DNA from 2 places in the Methylobacterium sp. WL8 genome. Region 1 is predicted to be linked to the other one. Evidence: predicted binding sites of a transcription regulator. Region 1 holds the regulator's gene; the other holds the start of a gene.
The links. The regulator PhoB, encoded in region 1, activates phosphate uptake and scavenging genes when phosphate is short. The targets are predictions, from matches to a motif close to TGTCATNNANCTGTCAT.

Region 1 (7,183 bases):
GCGAGCTCGCCGGCAAGCGCGTGCGCCTCGACGCCGCCACCGGCGCCGCCGCCCTGAAGGAGCGCGTCGCGACGGTGGGCGGCACCCCCGATGTCGGCCCGGACCCGATCACCGCGATGAAGGCGGTGAAGAACGCCGCCGAGATCGCCGGCGCCCGCGCCGCACACCGGCGCGACGGGGCGAGCGTGGTGCGTTTCCTCGCCTGGCTCGACGGGCAGAGCCACGTCACCGAGGTCGCCGCGGTGGAGGCGCTGGAGGACTTTCGCGCGGACGGCGGCGACCTGCGCGACGTCTCGTTCCCGACGATCTCCGGCTCCGGGCCGAACGGCGCGATCGTGCATTACCGCGTCACCCGCGCCACCGACCGGCGGGCGGAGCCGGGCGAGCTGTTCCTGATCGATTCCGGCGCGCAATACCCCGACGGCACCACCGACATCACCCGCACGGTCGCGGTGGGCGCGCCGAGCGCGGAGATGCGTGATCGCTACACCCGCGTGCTGCGGGGCCACGTCGCCATCAGCCGCGCGGTCTTCCCCAAGGGCACCACAGGCGCGCAGATCGACACCCTTGCGCGCCTGCCGTTGTGGGAGGCCGGCCTCGATTTCGACCACGGCACCGGCCACGGCGTCGGCGCCTTCCTCTCGGTGCACGAGGGCCCGCAGCGCATCGCCAAGACCGGAACCGTCGCCCTGGAGGCGGGGATGATCCTCTCCAACGAGCCGGGCTACTACCGCGCCGGGGGCTACGGCATCCGCATCGAGAACCTCGTCCTCGTCGAGCCCCGCGAGGTGCCCGGCGGCGAACGCCCGGTGCTCGGCTTCGAGACCCTGACGCTGGTCCCCTACGACCGCCGCCTGATCGTGCCGGAGATGCTGAGCCCCGCCGAGCGCGCCTGGATCGACGCCTACCACGCCCACGTCCGCGACGTGCTCGACCCGGACCTCGACCCGGAGACGCGAGCCTGGCTGGAGCGGGCGACGGCGGCACTCTGAACCCAGGATCGATCCTCCGCGCGGCACCCGGACGCGCCGTCGCGATTTTACCCTCCGCCGGTTCGCGCCTATGACCAGAGCAGCGTGAAACCGTCGTGGACGGTCGCGCGAAGGGACCGCATGCTCCGTCTTCTCGCCCTCCTCCTATCGCTGCTCGCCGGGCCCGTCGCGGCCCAAGGCTTCAAGCCGCCGGCCGACCTCGTGCGGGCGAGCCTCGTGGCGGAGCCTGCGGCAATGGCCGGCGCCACGCCGTTCACCGTGGCCATCCGCATGGCGATGAAGCCGGGCTGGCACGTCTACTGGCGCAACCCCGGCGATTCGGGCCTGCCGCCGGAGGTGACCTGGACGCTGCCGGCCGGCTTCTCGGCCTCGGCGATCCAGTGGCCGGCACCGCACCGCATCCCGATCGCGACGCTGATGAACTTCGGCTACGAGGGCGAGGCGATCCTGCTCGTGCGGGTGACGCCGCCGCCAAGCCTCGACCCGGCAGCCCCCGTGACGCTTGCGGGCAAGCTCACCTATCTCGTGTGCGAGAAGGAATGCATCCCCGGCTCGGCCGACCTCACCCTGACCCTGCCGGTCGCCCGCGAGGCCGCGGCCGATCCGGCCAACGCCGCGCTGTTCGTGCGTGCCCGCGCCGCCCTGCCCAAGGCCTCGCCGTGGCCGGTGCGGCTGTCGAGCCAGGGCGACCGCCTCGCCCTGGACCTCGACGCGCCGGGCCTCGCCGCGGACAGGCTCCGCGCGGTGGCGTTCTTTCCCTATTCCGAGACGGCGATCGAGAACGCCGCGCCGCAGCCCTTCACCGTGGACGCGGCCGGCCTCCACCTGACGCTGACCCGCGCGACGCCCACCGACGCCGCGCCCGAGAGCCTGCCCGGCGTGCTGGCGATCGAGGAGGAGACCGGCGACGGTCTCGTCCGCCAGGCCTTCGCGCTGGGCGACGAGGCGCCGCTCGCGGCCGGCAGCGCGATGCCGAGCGTGGCGCCGGCGATCCCGCGCACCGAGCCGGCCGAGACCCTGACGCTCTGGACCGCGGCCGGCCTCGCGCTGCTGGGCGGCCTGATCCTCAACCTGATGCCCTGCGTCTTCCCGGTGCTGTCGATCAAGGTGCTCAGCTTGGTGAAGCATTCCGGCGAGGCGCCGGGGCGGGTCCGCCTGCACGGGCTCGCCTACACGGCGGGCGTGCTGGCGGCGTTCCTGGCGCTGGCCTCGCTGCTGATCGCGCTGAAGGCCGGGGGAGCCGGGATCGGCTGGGGCTTCCAGCTGCAATCGCCCACCGTGGTGGCCGCCCTGGCCTACCTGCTCTTCGCCATGGGCCTGAGCCTGTCGGGCATGCTCCACCTCGGCGGGCGGCTCGCCGGGCTCGGCGACGGGCTGACCCGGCGGGCCGGACTCGAAGGCTCGTTCTTCACCGGCGTGCTCGCGACCGTGGTGGCGACGCCCTGCACCGCCCCCTTCATGGGCTCGGCGGTGGGCTTCGCGCTGACGCAGTCGACGGCCGCCGGCCTCGTGGTGTTCGCGAGCCTCGGCTTCGGCCTCGCCCTGCCCTTCCTGGCGTTGACCCTGTGGCCGGCGGCGCTCCGCGCCCTGCCCCGCCCGGGTGCCTGGATGGACGTGCTGAAGCAGGCGCTGGCCTTCCCGATCTACGCCACGGTCGCGTGGCTGGTCTGGGTGCTGGCCCAGCAGGTCGGGCCGCAGGGCCTGCTCGCCGCGCTGATCGGACTGGTGCTGCTCGGCTTCTCCGCCTGGGCGTGGGAACTCGGCCGCGACGCGCGCCCGGTGCGGGCGCAGCTCGCCCGCGGCCTCGCGGTGCTCGCCGTCGTCGGCGTGGCGGCGCTCGCCCTCACCCTCGACCGCGACCGGATCGCGCCGGGCGCCCAGACCAGGGCCGAGGGCGTCGAGCCGTTCACGCAGGCGCGCCTCGACGCGCTGCTGGCCGGCGGCCGGCCGGTCTTCGTCGACATGACCGCGGCGTGGTGCATCACCTGTCAGGTCAACGAGCGCACCTCGCTCGGGACGGCGGCGGTCGGCGCAGCGATGCGCGCCCGCGACGTCACCTACCTCAAGGGCGACTGGACCAACCAGAATCCGGAGATCACCCGCCTGCTCGAGCGCCACGGCCGCAGCGGCGTGCCGCTCTACCTGCTCTACGCAGGGCCAGGCGAGCCGACGGTGCTGCCGCAGATCCTCACCGAGGGCACGGTGCTGAGCGCGCTGGACGCCGTGACGGCGACGGGCCGCAGCGCGGGGCTCGCGGGCGCGGGAACGAAGGTGCCCTAATCCTCGCCCGAAAACGTCTCGTCGAAGGCGTAGCCCGAGCCGCGGACGGTGCGGATCGGGTCGGTCTCGCCGGTGCGGTTCAGGGCCTTGCGCAGGCGGCCGACATGCACGTCGACGGTGCGTTCGTCGATGTAGACGTCGTGGCCCCAGACGCCGTCGAGGAGCTGCTCGCGGGAATAGACCCGGCCGGGGCTCTGCATCAGGAATTCGAGCAGCTTGAACTCGGTCGGCCCGAGGTGGATCTCGCTGCCCGCCCGGCGCAGGCGGTGGCTGTCGCGGTCGAGCTCGATGTCGCCGGCCTCCAGGAGGTTCGCGACATGGGTCGGCTTGGCCCGGCGCAGCAGCGCGCGGACCCGGGCCAGGAGCTCCGGCACGGAGAACGGTTTGACGATGTAGTCGTCGGCCCCAGTCCCGAGGCCGCGGATGCGGTCGCCCTCCTCGCCGCGCGCCGTCAGCATGATGACCGGCAGGGACGCCGTCTCGCGCCGCGCCCGCACCCGGCGGCACAGCTCGATCCCCGAGAGGCCGGGCAGCATCCAGTCGAGCAGGATCAGGTCCGGCACCTGCTCCTGCAGGCGCAGCTCGGCCTCGTCGCCGCGGGCGGCGGAATCGACCTCGAAGCCCTCGGCTTCGAGGTTGTAGCGCAGGAGGGTGGTGAGCGCCTCCTCGTCCTCGACGATCAGGATCCGCGTACGCATGCAGGGCACTCCCGGGCGGGCCGCCCGACTTCCTTGGCCGCCGTGAGACGCCGACAGGCGTCTCAGGCGCCGGGCGTCACCGTCGCGTAGTTCGACGCGTCGTTCTTCGGGCGGTCACCGGCGAGGTTCTCGCCGGTGGCGAGATAATGGATCGTCTCGGCGATGTTGGTGGTGTGGTCGCCGATGCGCTCGACGTTCTTGGCGCAGAACAGCAGGTGCGTGCAGAACGAGATGTTGCGCGGATCTTCCATCATGTACGTCAACAACTCGCGGAACAGCGAGTTGTAGAGCGCGTCGATCTCGCCGTCCCGCTCCCAGACGTTGTGCGCCGCCGAGACGTCGCGGCTGGCATAGGCGTCGAGCACGTCCTTGAGCTGCTCCTGCACCAGGTCGCTCATGTGCTGCACGCCGAGCACGATCTTCTGCGCCTGGGCCTGGTCGCTGATCGCGACGACGCGCTTGGCGATGTTCTTGGCGAGGTCGCCGATGCGCTCGAGGTCGCCCGAGACGCGGATCGCCGAGATCGTCTCGCGCAGGTCGATCGCCATCGGCTGGCGCCGGGCGATGAGCAGCACCGAGCGCTCCTCGATCTCGCGCTGAAGGGTGTCGAGGCGCTTGTCGGCGAGGATCACCGCCTGAGCGAGCTGGGTGTCGCGGCGAACGAGGGCGTCGGTCGCCTCGGTCATCATCTTCTCGGCGACGCCGCCCATCTCGGAGATCGAGCGGCGCAGGTCCTCGAGGTCGGTGTCGTAGGACGTGACGATGTGGCCGGGCATGGGCTTGGTCCTCGATCGATCCGTATGCGGCTCAGCCGAAGCGGCCGGTGATGTAGTCCTGGGTCTGACGCACGGTCGGGTTCATGAAGATGCGGTTGGTCGGACCGACCTCGATGACCTCGCCGAGATACATGAAGGCGGTGAATTGCGAGATGCGCGCGGCCTGCTGCATGTTGTGGGTCACGATGACGATCGTGAACTCGCTGCGCAGCTGCTCGATCAGCTCCTCGATGCGCCCGGTCGAGATCGGGTCGAGGGCCGAGGTCGGCTCGTCGAACAGGATCACCTCGGGGCTCTGGGCCACCGTGCGGGCGATGCACAGGCGCTGCTGCTGGCCGCCGGAGAGGCCCATGCCGGACTGCTTGAGCTTGTCCTTCACCTCGTCCCACAGGGCGGCCTTGCGCAGGGCCGACTCGACGCGGCCGTCGAGCTCGGATTTCGGCAGCTTCTCGTAGAGGCGCAGGCCGAAGGCGACGTTGTCGTAGATCGACATCGGGAACGGCGTCGGCTTCTGGAACACCATGCCGATGCGCGAGCGCAGCTCGTTCAGGTCGACGTTGGCGTCGAGCACGTTCTGGCCGTCGAGCAGCACCTGCCCCTCGGCGCGCTGCTCCGGGTAGAGGCTGTAGATCCGGTTGAAGGTGCGCAGCAGGGTCGACTTCCCGCAGCCGGACGGGCCGATCAGGGCGGTGACCTGGCGGTCGTGGAAGTCGAGGTTGATGTTCTTCAGGCTATGGAACTGCCCGTAATAGAAGTTCAGCTCCCTGGCGGCGATGCGGATGGGCGCGTGCTCGTCGGCCGGGTTCCGGCCGTCGAACTGGGAAGCGCTGATCGCGGGGGCGGCGTTCATCGTCGTGTTCCTCGTGGGTGCCGGCGGCGGGTTCTGGGTCCCCATGGACATCAGCGCGCGGTCTGCGGCTTGATGACGACGCGGGCGACGACCGAAAGCAGCAGGATCGTCATGGTGATCAGGAGCGCGCCGGCCCAGGCGAGCTGCTGCCAGTTCGGATAGGGCGAGAGCGCGAACTGGTAGATCATCACCGGCAGGTTCGCGACGCCGCCCATCAGGTCGCGGCTGAACCACGAGTTGTTGTTGAGCGCCGTGAACAGCAGCGGCGCGGTCTCGCCGGCGATGCGGGCGAGCGCCAGGATGATGCCGGTGACGATGCCGGCCGACGCCGCCCGCCACGTCACGCTGCGGATCACCGTCGACATCGGGGCGCCGAGCGCGACGCCGGCCTCGCGCAGCGTCCCGGGGACGAGGCGCAACATGTCCTCGGTGGTGCGCACGATCACCGGCGTCGCGATGATCGCCAGCGCCACGCCGCCGGCCCAGCCCGAATAGCTCCCCATCGGCCGCACCATCAGGGTGTATACGAACAGGCCGATCAGGATCGAGGGCGCGGAGAGCAGGATGTCGTTGAGGAAACGGATCACCTCGGCGAGCTTCGAGCCGCGGCCGTACTCGGCGAGGTAGGTGCCGGCCATCAGGCCGATCGGCGTGGCGACGAGGATGCCGATGCCGGTGAGCACCAGGCTGCCGAGGATGGCGTTGGCGATGCCGCCGCCTTCCGAGCCCGGGCCGGGCGTCGGCTGGGTGAACAGCAGCGGCGAGAACCCGCGCGCGCCCTCGATGATCAGCATCAGGAGGATCGAGCCGAGGACGACAGCGCCGAGCACGGTGGCAAGGAGGCAGGCGAGGCGCAGGGTGCGGTCGGCGACCCGGCGGCTGCCGCGGATGCGGGTCGGCTTGAGGGCCGGCGCGGGACGGATCGTGTTGTTGGCGTCCACGACGGGCTCCCTCAGGCGACCTTGACGCGGCGCGTCAGGAAGCGGGCGATGATCAGGACGACAAAGGTGATCGCGAACAGGATGCAGCCCAAAGCCATCAGCGAGTTCAGCTGCAGGCCGTCGGCCTCGTTGAACTCGTTGGCGATGCGCGAGGCAATGGTCGAGCCGGGGTCGAACACCGAGGCCGAGAGCCGGTTGGCGTTGCCGACCACGAAGGTCACCGCCATGGTCTCGCCGAGCGCGCGGCCGAGGCCGAGCATGATCGCGCCGATGATCGAGACGGAGGCCTGCGGGAGCAGGACGTGGCGGACCACCTCCCAGGTGGTGCAGCCGATGCCGTAGGCGCTCTCGCGCAGGATCGTCGGGATCTGGTCGAGCATGTCGCGGGCGATCGAGGCCACGAACGGCACGATCATGATCGCCAGGATGATGCCGGCGGTGAGCACGCCGACGCCCGAGGGCACGCGGGCGTAGAGCAGCGTGCCGACGATCGGCAGGCCCTCGACGACGTTCGAGACCGGCATCTGCACGAAGCGGGCGAAGAACGGGGCGAAGATGAACAGGCCCCACATGCCGTAGATGATGCTCGGCACCGCCGCGAGCAGCTCGATCGTCATGCCGACGGGCTTGCGCGCCCAGCCGGGGC
Region 2 (7,183 bases), on a different contig from region 1:
GACGCCCGCGTCGTCGATGGTCGCCGGCATGGTCCAGGGCTCGTGGTCGGCGATGCGCTTCATCGTGGCGCGCAGGATCTTGCCCGAGCGGGTCTTCGGCAGCCGCTGCACCGTAAGCGCGAGCTTGAAGGCGGCCACGGGGCCGATCTCGTCGCGGACCTTGGCGACCAGCTCGCGCTCGATCTCGGCCGGATCGCGCGCGACCTGCGCCTTGAGCACGACGAAGCCGCAGGGCGCCTCGCCCTTCAGCGCGTCGCGGATGCCGATGACCGCGCATTCGGCGACGTCGGGGTGGGACGACAGCACCGCCTCCATCCCGCCGGTGGAAAGCCGGTGGCCGGCGACGTTGATGATGTCGTCCGTCCGCCCGAGCACGGTGATGTAGCCGTCGGCGTCGATCACGCCCGCATCCGAGGTGTCGTACCAGCCGGGAAAGGTCTCGAGATAGCTCGTGCGCATCCGGGTATCGGAGCCCCACAGGGTCGGCAGGCATCCCGGCGGCAGCGGCAGGCGGATCGCGATGGTGCCCATCGTGCCGGCGGGCACCGGCTTGCCGCCCTCGTCCAGCACCTGCACGTCGTAGCCCGGCATCGGCACGCAGGTGCTGCCGTGCTTGACCGGGAGCAGCCCCAGGCCGACCGGGTTGCCGGCGATCGGCCAGCCGGTCTCGGTCTGCCACCAATGGTCGACCACCGGCCGGTCGAGCACGCGCTCGGCCCAGGCGACCGAAGCCGGGTCCGCGCGCTCGCCGGCCAGGAACAGGGTGCGGAAGCGCGAGAGGTCGTGGCCAGCCACATGGCTGCCTTTCGAATCCTCCTTCTTGATCGCGCGGAGCGCCGTCGGCGCCGTGAACAGGCAGACCGTGCCGGTCTCGGCGACGACCCGCCAGAACGCGCCGGGATCGGGGGTGCCGACCGGCTTGCCCTCGTACAGGACCGTGGTGCAGCCGTGCAGCAGCGGCGCGTAGACGATGTAGGAATGGCCGACCACCCAGCCGATGTCGGAAGCGCAGAAGTAGGTCTCGCCGGGCTGCACGCCGTAGAGGTTGGACATCGACCAGCTGAGCGCGACGAGGTAGCCGCCGGTGTCGCGCACCACGCCCTTGGGCTTGCCGGTGGTGCCGGAGGTGTAGAGCACGTAGAGCGGGTCGGTCGCGGCCATCGGCACGCAGTCCGGCTTCCGCCCCTCGGCCGCCGCGACCGCCTCGGCCCAATCCCGGTCGCGGCCCTCGACGAGGCTCGCGAGGGCTTGCGGGCGCTGAAGGATGAGGCAGGCGGCGGGCTTGTGCCGGGCCGTGGCGAGGGCGGCGTCCAGCAGCGGCTTGTAGGCGACCACCCGGCTCGGCTCGATGCCGCAGGAGGCGGCGAGCACCACCTTCGGCGCCGCGTCCTCGATCCGGACGCTCAGCTCGTTGGCGGCGAACCCGCCGAACACCACCGAGTGCACCGCGCCGATGCGGGCGCAGGCGAGCATGCCGAACAGGGCTTCAGGCACCATCGGCATGTAGAGGATCACCCGGTCGCCCCGGCCGACGCCGAGGTCGGCGAGCACGGCGGCCAGGGCCGAGACCTCGCGCAGGAGGTCCGCATAGGTGATGGCGCGCTTGGTGCCCGTGGCCGGCGAATCGTAGCGGATCGCGACCTGCTCCGCGCGGCCGCCGGCGACGTGCCGATCGACGGCGTTCCAGCAGGCGTTCAGCGCCCCGTCGGGGAACCAGCGACCGTAGGGGCCGGACTTGGGCTCGAAGGCCCGGGTCGGCTCCGTCGTCCAGTCGATCGCCCGCGCCGCGTCGAGCCAGAACCCCTCGGGGTCGCGCATCGCGCGCTCATGCACCGCGGCGTAGCGCGACGGCAGGTCTGGGGAGGGGTCGGCGGTCGGCATGGCGGCTCCTCGGACGGGGCGGCCTCTTCGGGGGCCGCCGCCTGGCAGCGAAGCTAGCAGGATTGCGGGCCGCGCAGGATCGAGCGGCTGCATAAAAAAGCCGCGCCGTGGGGGACGGCGCGGCGGATCTCGGTGTCGTGCTTCGAAACAGGTCCGTCAGTGCAGCGTGTCGACGCCCGCCTGCAGCCGGTTGATCTCGTCCTTCAGGAGAAGTTTGCGCCGCTTCAACTCGGCGATGTGCAGGTCGTCCTCGGACGGCCTCAGCGTCGCCTGGTGGATTTCGCGTTCGAGGGCTTCGTGCTTCCGGGTGAGCTGGCTCAGATGCGTCTGCAGCGACATGAGTCGTGTCTCCTGTCATCGTTCCGACGCGGGGAATCTGGCACATGTCGAGCCGGCTGTCGAAGGCAATCCTCAGCCTATGCCTCACGAATGCTTGCCGCTCGGGCGTGCCTGACGCATGCTCGATTCCGGCACAGGATGGTTTTCGAAGGCGGCGATGGCGGTTGAGTTGGTCCCGGATGCGCAATCCGAACTGGACGTCGAGCTGGCGCGGCTGAAACAGGAGCATCGCGACCTCGACGACGCGATCGATGCCCTCGAGCGCAACGTCGCCGGCGACCAGCTGCAGATCCAGCGCCTGAAGAAGCGCAAGCTGACGCTGCGCGACAGGATCGCCTTCGTCGAGGACCAGATCACCCCCGACATCATCGCCTGATGCCGGTGGATGCCGGTGCGCCTCGCCTTGCCGCGCCGGATCGGCGCCTGTAAGCGGCGAGCTTGCCAGCGGCGAGGACGGGTCGACCGGCCCGCACCGCGAAGGAAATGGGTTTGACGCGGATGGTGCCGTCGCCTGCGGTCGCGATCATCATGGGCAGCCAGTCCGACTGGGCGACCATGCGGAACGCCGCCGACACCCTCGACGCGCTCGGCGTCGCCTACGACGCGCGCATCGTCTCGGCTCATCGCACGCCGGACCGGCTGGTGGCCTTCGCCAAGGGCGCCAAGGCTGCCGGCTTCAAGGTCGTGATCGCGGGCGCGGGCGGCGCGGCGCACCTGCCGGGCATGGCCGCCGCGATGACGAGCCTCCCGGTCTTCGGCGTGCCGGTGGAATCGAAGGCGTTGTCGGGACAGGACAGCCTGCTCTCGATCGTGCAGATGCCGGCCGGCATTCCCGTCGGCACCCTGGCGATCGGCCGGGCCGGCGCGGTGAACGCCGCGCTGCTCGCCGCCGCCGTGCTCGCCCTGTCCGACGACGCGTTGGCCCAGCGCCTGGACGCCTGGCGCGCGGCCCAGACCGCATCCGTCGCCGAACGGCCGGAGACCGAGACCCCGTGACCCCAAAGACCATCGCGCCCGGCGGCACCCTCGGCATCGTCGGCGGCGGCCAGCTCGGCCGCATGATCGCGCTGGCCGCGGCCAACATGGGCCTCAAGGCCCACATCTACTGCCCCGATGCCGACAGCCCGGCCTTCGACGTGGCGGCTAAGACCACCTGCGCCGCCTACGACGACGCGGAGGCGCTGACGCGATTCGCGCAAAGCGTCGACGTGGTGACCTACGAGTTCGAGAACATCCCGCGCGAGACCGCCGACCTGCTCGCGGCCCACGCCGCCCTGCATCCCAGCGCCTCGGCGCTGGCGACGACGCAGGACCGGCTGTCGGAGAAGGACTTCATCAACCGCCTCGGCATCCCGACGGCGCCGTTCCGCGCGGTCGACACCCCGGACGACTTCGCCCGCGCCCTCGACGCGATCGGCCGCCCGGCCGTGCTGAAGACCCGCCGCTTCGGTTACGACGGCAAGGGCCAGCGCATCATCCGGACGGAGGCCGAATCGGACCGCAACGCGATCTTCGCCGAGTTCGGCGGCGCGGCTTTGATCCTCGAAGGCTTCGTCGCGTTCGAGCGGGAAGTCTCGGTGGTCGCGGCGCGGGCCGCCGACGGGAGCTTCGCCGCCTTCGACCTGTGCGAGAACGAGCACCGCGACCACATCCTCGCCGTCACCCGCGTGCCGGCGCCGGGCATCGCACCCGAGACGGCGCAGGCCGCCCTCGGCATCGCCCGGACGATCGCCGACGCCCTCGACTACGTCGGGGTGCTCGCCGTCGAGATGTTCCTGGTGCGCGAGGCCGACGGCGCCGAGCGCCTCGTCGTGAACGAGATCGCGCCGCGGGTGCACAATTCCGGGCACTGGACGATCGAGGGCGCGACCACCTCGCAGTTCGCCCAGCACGTGCGCGCGGTCTGCGGCTGGCCGCTGGGCGATCCGTCCCGCCCGGGCGGATTGAAGGCCGAGATGCGCAACCTCATCGGCGACGAGGTGGAAGGCTGGCGATCGGTGCTGGCCGAGCCCGGCGCGCACCTCCACCTCTACGGCAAGGGCGAGGCCCGGCCCGGCCGCAAGATGGGCCACGTCACCCGCCTCAAGCCCTGAACTCCGATGCATCCGCACCACAGCGGATGACTCGCGTGCCCCCCGCTTCGACGTTCGCGACGACTTTTCGCGTCGAGCCATACGTTCGCCACATCGGCCCGCATCAACGGGATCGTCGCCCGCGCTTAATCGGGCGTTCACCGCGATGCGCGAACGTGCCGGGGCCAACGCAACCGGATCGGACCGGCCGCGCGCCGGCCGCGCCGCTCGGGGTGCGTGGATCAGAGATTCGGGCGTGCTGAAGGCTTGAGCACCGTGCCGAGGGGAATGGGGCGATGACGTCAGACAGCGTGCGGTTACAACGGGCCCTGCTCGGCCTCGCGGCGCTCGCGAGCGTGGGGCTCGCCGGCTGCGAGACCGTGGGAAGCGCTGCCGGCTCGCGGCAATTCGCCGTGCTGGAGGCGGACACCACGGGCGCGACCAACGTCAACATCGCTTCGCTGACCGAGGTGGTGCAGCGTAACCCCAACGACGCCGCCGCCTACAACACCCGTGGCGCGGCCTACGCCCGCGCGGGCCAGTTCAACGACGCGATCGGCGACTTCACCAAGGCGGTGCAGATCGACCCGAATTCGGGCTCGGCCTACAACAACCGCGCGCTGGCCTATCGCCAGACCGGCCGCAACGACGCCGCGCTGCAGGATTTCACCAAGGCGATCGCCTCCGACCCGAATTACGGCCCGGCCTATATCGGCCGCGCCAACGTGCTGCGCGCCCAGGGCGACCTCGAAGGCGCGATGCGCGACCTCAACGTCGCGATCCGCCTGATGCCCGAATCGGCCGAGGCGTATCACGCCCGTGGCCTGGTCCGGCAGAAGCAGGGCCAGGACATCGCCGCCATCGGCGACTTCGACGCCGCGATCGACCGCAACCCCTTCGTCAGCGCGCCCTACGCCGCCCGCGGCCAGAGCCTGATCGCCACGAACAAATACGACAAGGCGATCGAGGACTACAACGCCGCGCTCAACGTCGACAACAAGGACGCGACCTCCTGGGCCTATCGCGGCCTCGCCTACGAGAAGTCGAACCGGAAGAAGGAGGCGATGGAGAACTACCAGCGCGCCTCGACCATCGACCCGAACAACCCGATCGCGCGCCAGGGCCTCGGCCGCGTGCAGGGCGGCGTCGGCTCGCTGTTCAACTGAGCTTCCGCCGCACGTTCCTGCGATCGACGCCGCGCGAGAGCGCGGCGTTTTTCGTTGCAAGGCCGCGACGGCGCGCATCGTATGCTTTATGCACGTGCGCGCAAACCACCTGTGTTAGCGGCTGCGAAAACAAACCGGATGCGCTGGGTCGCGAAATCTGTCACACTTTCGCAAATGCCGTACTTTTACTGCCATCTTCATGGACCGGGCGGTTTCGAGCGCGACGAGATCGGACTGAAGTTCAGCGGCCTCGATGCGGTCGCCCTCGACGTCTGCCGCGCCATCCTCGACATCTCGGCGGACCTCGCACGCTCCGGCTACGACCCGATGCCCTACGCGTTCGAGATCGTGGACGCGGGCGGCGCGCTGCTGATGGACGTGCCGTTCCGGGAGATGCTGAACAAGGCTCCGCGCAACGGCCGGTACCGCCCTCCCGTCTCTCAGGCGGGGCAGCGCGCCGAGATGCTGCGGGCAACGCTCCTGAAGGCCGCGGTCTCCGAATCGATCGACCGCCTCGGGGAGACGATCAGGATGTCGCGCCAGATCGTGGCGCGCTCGCGCGCCAGCGCCGCAGACGACCCGTGGGGCGCCCCGCCGCGACAGGCCGCCCTCGCGTCCTAGTGCATGTTCTTCACGCGAGCCGGCATCCACCTCGCTCGAAAATGCTCTCGCTCCGGTCAGGCCGGCCGCAGGGCGAGGATGGCGTCGGCCAGCGCGTCGACCTGCGCCGCGTCATGCGCCGCCGAGAACGCCACCCGCAGCCGCGCGGTGCCGTCGGGCACGGTCGGCGGCCGGATCGCCACGACGAGGAAACCGCGCGCTTCGAGCGCCGCGGAGAGCGCCAGCGCATCCTGCGCCGCGCCGACCATCACCGGCACCACCGCGCTCTCGGCCTCCGGCAGCCCGAGGCGTGCGGTGAAGCGGCGGGCGAGCGCCAGGGGTTTCGCGCCGCGCTCGGGCTCCACCTCGAGGATCGCCAGGGCTTCGAGGGCGGCCGCCGCGGAGGCCGGCGGTAGCCCGGTGGTGTAGACGAAGCTGCGGGCGCGGCTCGTCAGCAGGTCGACCACGGCCTGCGAGGCGCAGAGATAGCCGCCGTAGGAGCCGAGCGACTTCGACAGGGTGCCCATCTCCAAGGGCGCTTTCGGACCGCCCTCGACCACGCCGAGCCCGTGCGCGTCGTCCACCAGGGTCCAGGCGTCATGAGCCTCGGCCACCCCCAGGATGTCGCCGAGCGGCGCACGGTCGCCGTCCATGCTGAACACCCGCTCGGTGAGGATCATCGCCCGGCGATGGCGCGCGCGATGCTCGGCGAGCAGCCGGCCGAGGTCGGCGACGTCGTTGTGGCGGAACGTCAGGGTCGTCGCCCCCGAGATCCGCGCGCCGCCCCACATGCAGGCGTGGGCGAGCGCGTCGACGAGGATGAGGTCGCCCGCGCCGACCAGCGCCGGGGTGATGCCAAGGTTGGCGAGGTAGCCGCTGCCGAAAACCAGGGCGGCCTCGGTGCCCTTGTGCGCGGCGAGCCGGGCCTCGATGGCGATCAGCAGCGGATGGTTGCCGGTCACCAGGCGCGATCCGCCGGCGCCGGCGCCGTAGGCGGCGACGGCCTGCTGCGCCGCCGCGACCACCCGCGGGTCGTGGCTCAGGCCGAGGTAGTCGTTGCACGAGAACGAGACCAGGCGGCGCGCGCCGCGTTCCGCCATCGCGTCGACGGCGCGGGTCGTCGGC

Region 2: the regulator PhoB is predicted to act here: its motif matches at 2,234-2,250, upstream of FV234_RS11155 (DUF465 domain-containing protein).

Annotation. Positions count from the first base shown of each region.
Region 1 is NZ_VRVF01000002.1:104,872-112,054, reverse strand. It holds gene FV234_RS01340 (aminopeptidase P family protein) at 1-992, shown strand, start outside; gene FV234_RS01335 (protein-disulfide reductase DsbD domain-containing protein) at 1,113-3,272, shown strand; gene phoB (phosphate regulon transcriptional regulator PhoB) at 3,269-3,970, opposite strand; gene phoU (phosphate signaling complex protein PhoU) at 4,033-4,746, opposite strand; gene pstB (phosphate ABC transporter ATP-binding protein PstB) at 4,778-5,596, opposite strand; gene pstA (phosphate ABC transporter permease PstA) at 5,647-6,537, opposite strand; gene pstC (phosphate ABC transporter permease subunit PstC) at 6,549-7,183, opposite strand, start outside.
Region 2 is NZ_VRVF01000025.1:11,846-19,028, forward strand. It holds gene FV234_RS11150 (propionyl-CoA synthetase) at 1-1,881, opposite strand, end outside; gene FV234_RS11155 (DUF465 domain-containing protein) at 2,038-2,220, opposite strand; gene FV234_RS11160 (DUF465 domain-containing protein) at 2,378-2,596, shown strand; gene purE (5-(carboxyamino)imidazole ribonucleotide mutase) at 2,719-3,216, shown strand; gene FV234_RS11170 (5-(carboxyamino)imidazole ribonucleotide synthase) at 3,213-4,313, shown strand; gene FV234_RS11175 (tetratricopeptide repeat protein) at 4,589-5,458, shown strand; gene FV234_RS11180 (hypothetical protein) at 5,633-6,079, shown strand; gene FV234_RS11185 (aminotransferase class I/II-fold pyridoxal phosphate-dependent enzyme) at 6,136-7,183, opposite strand, start outside.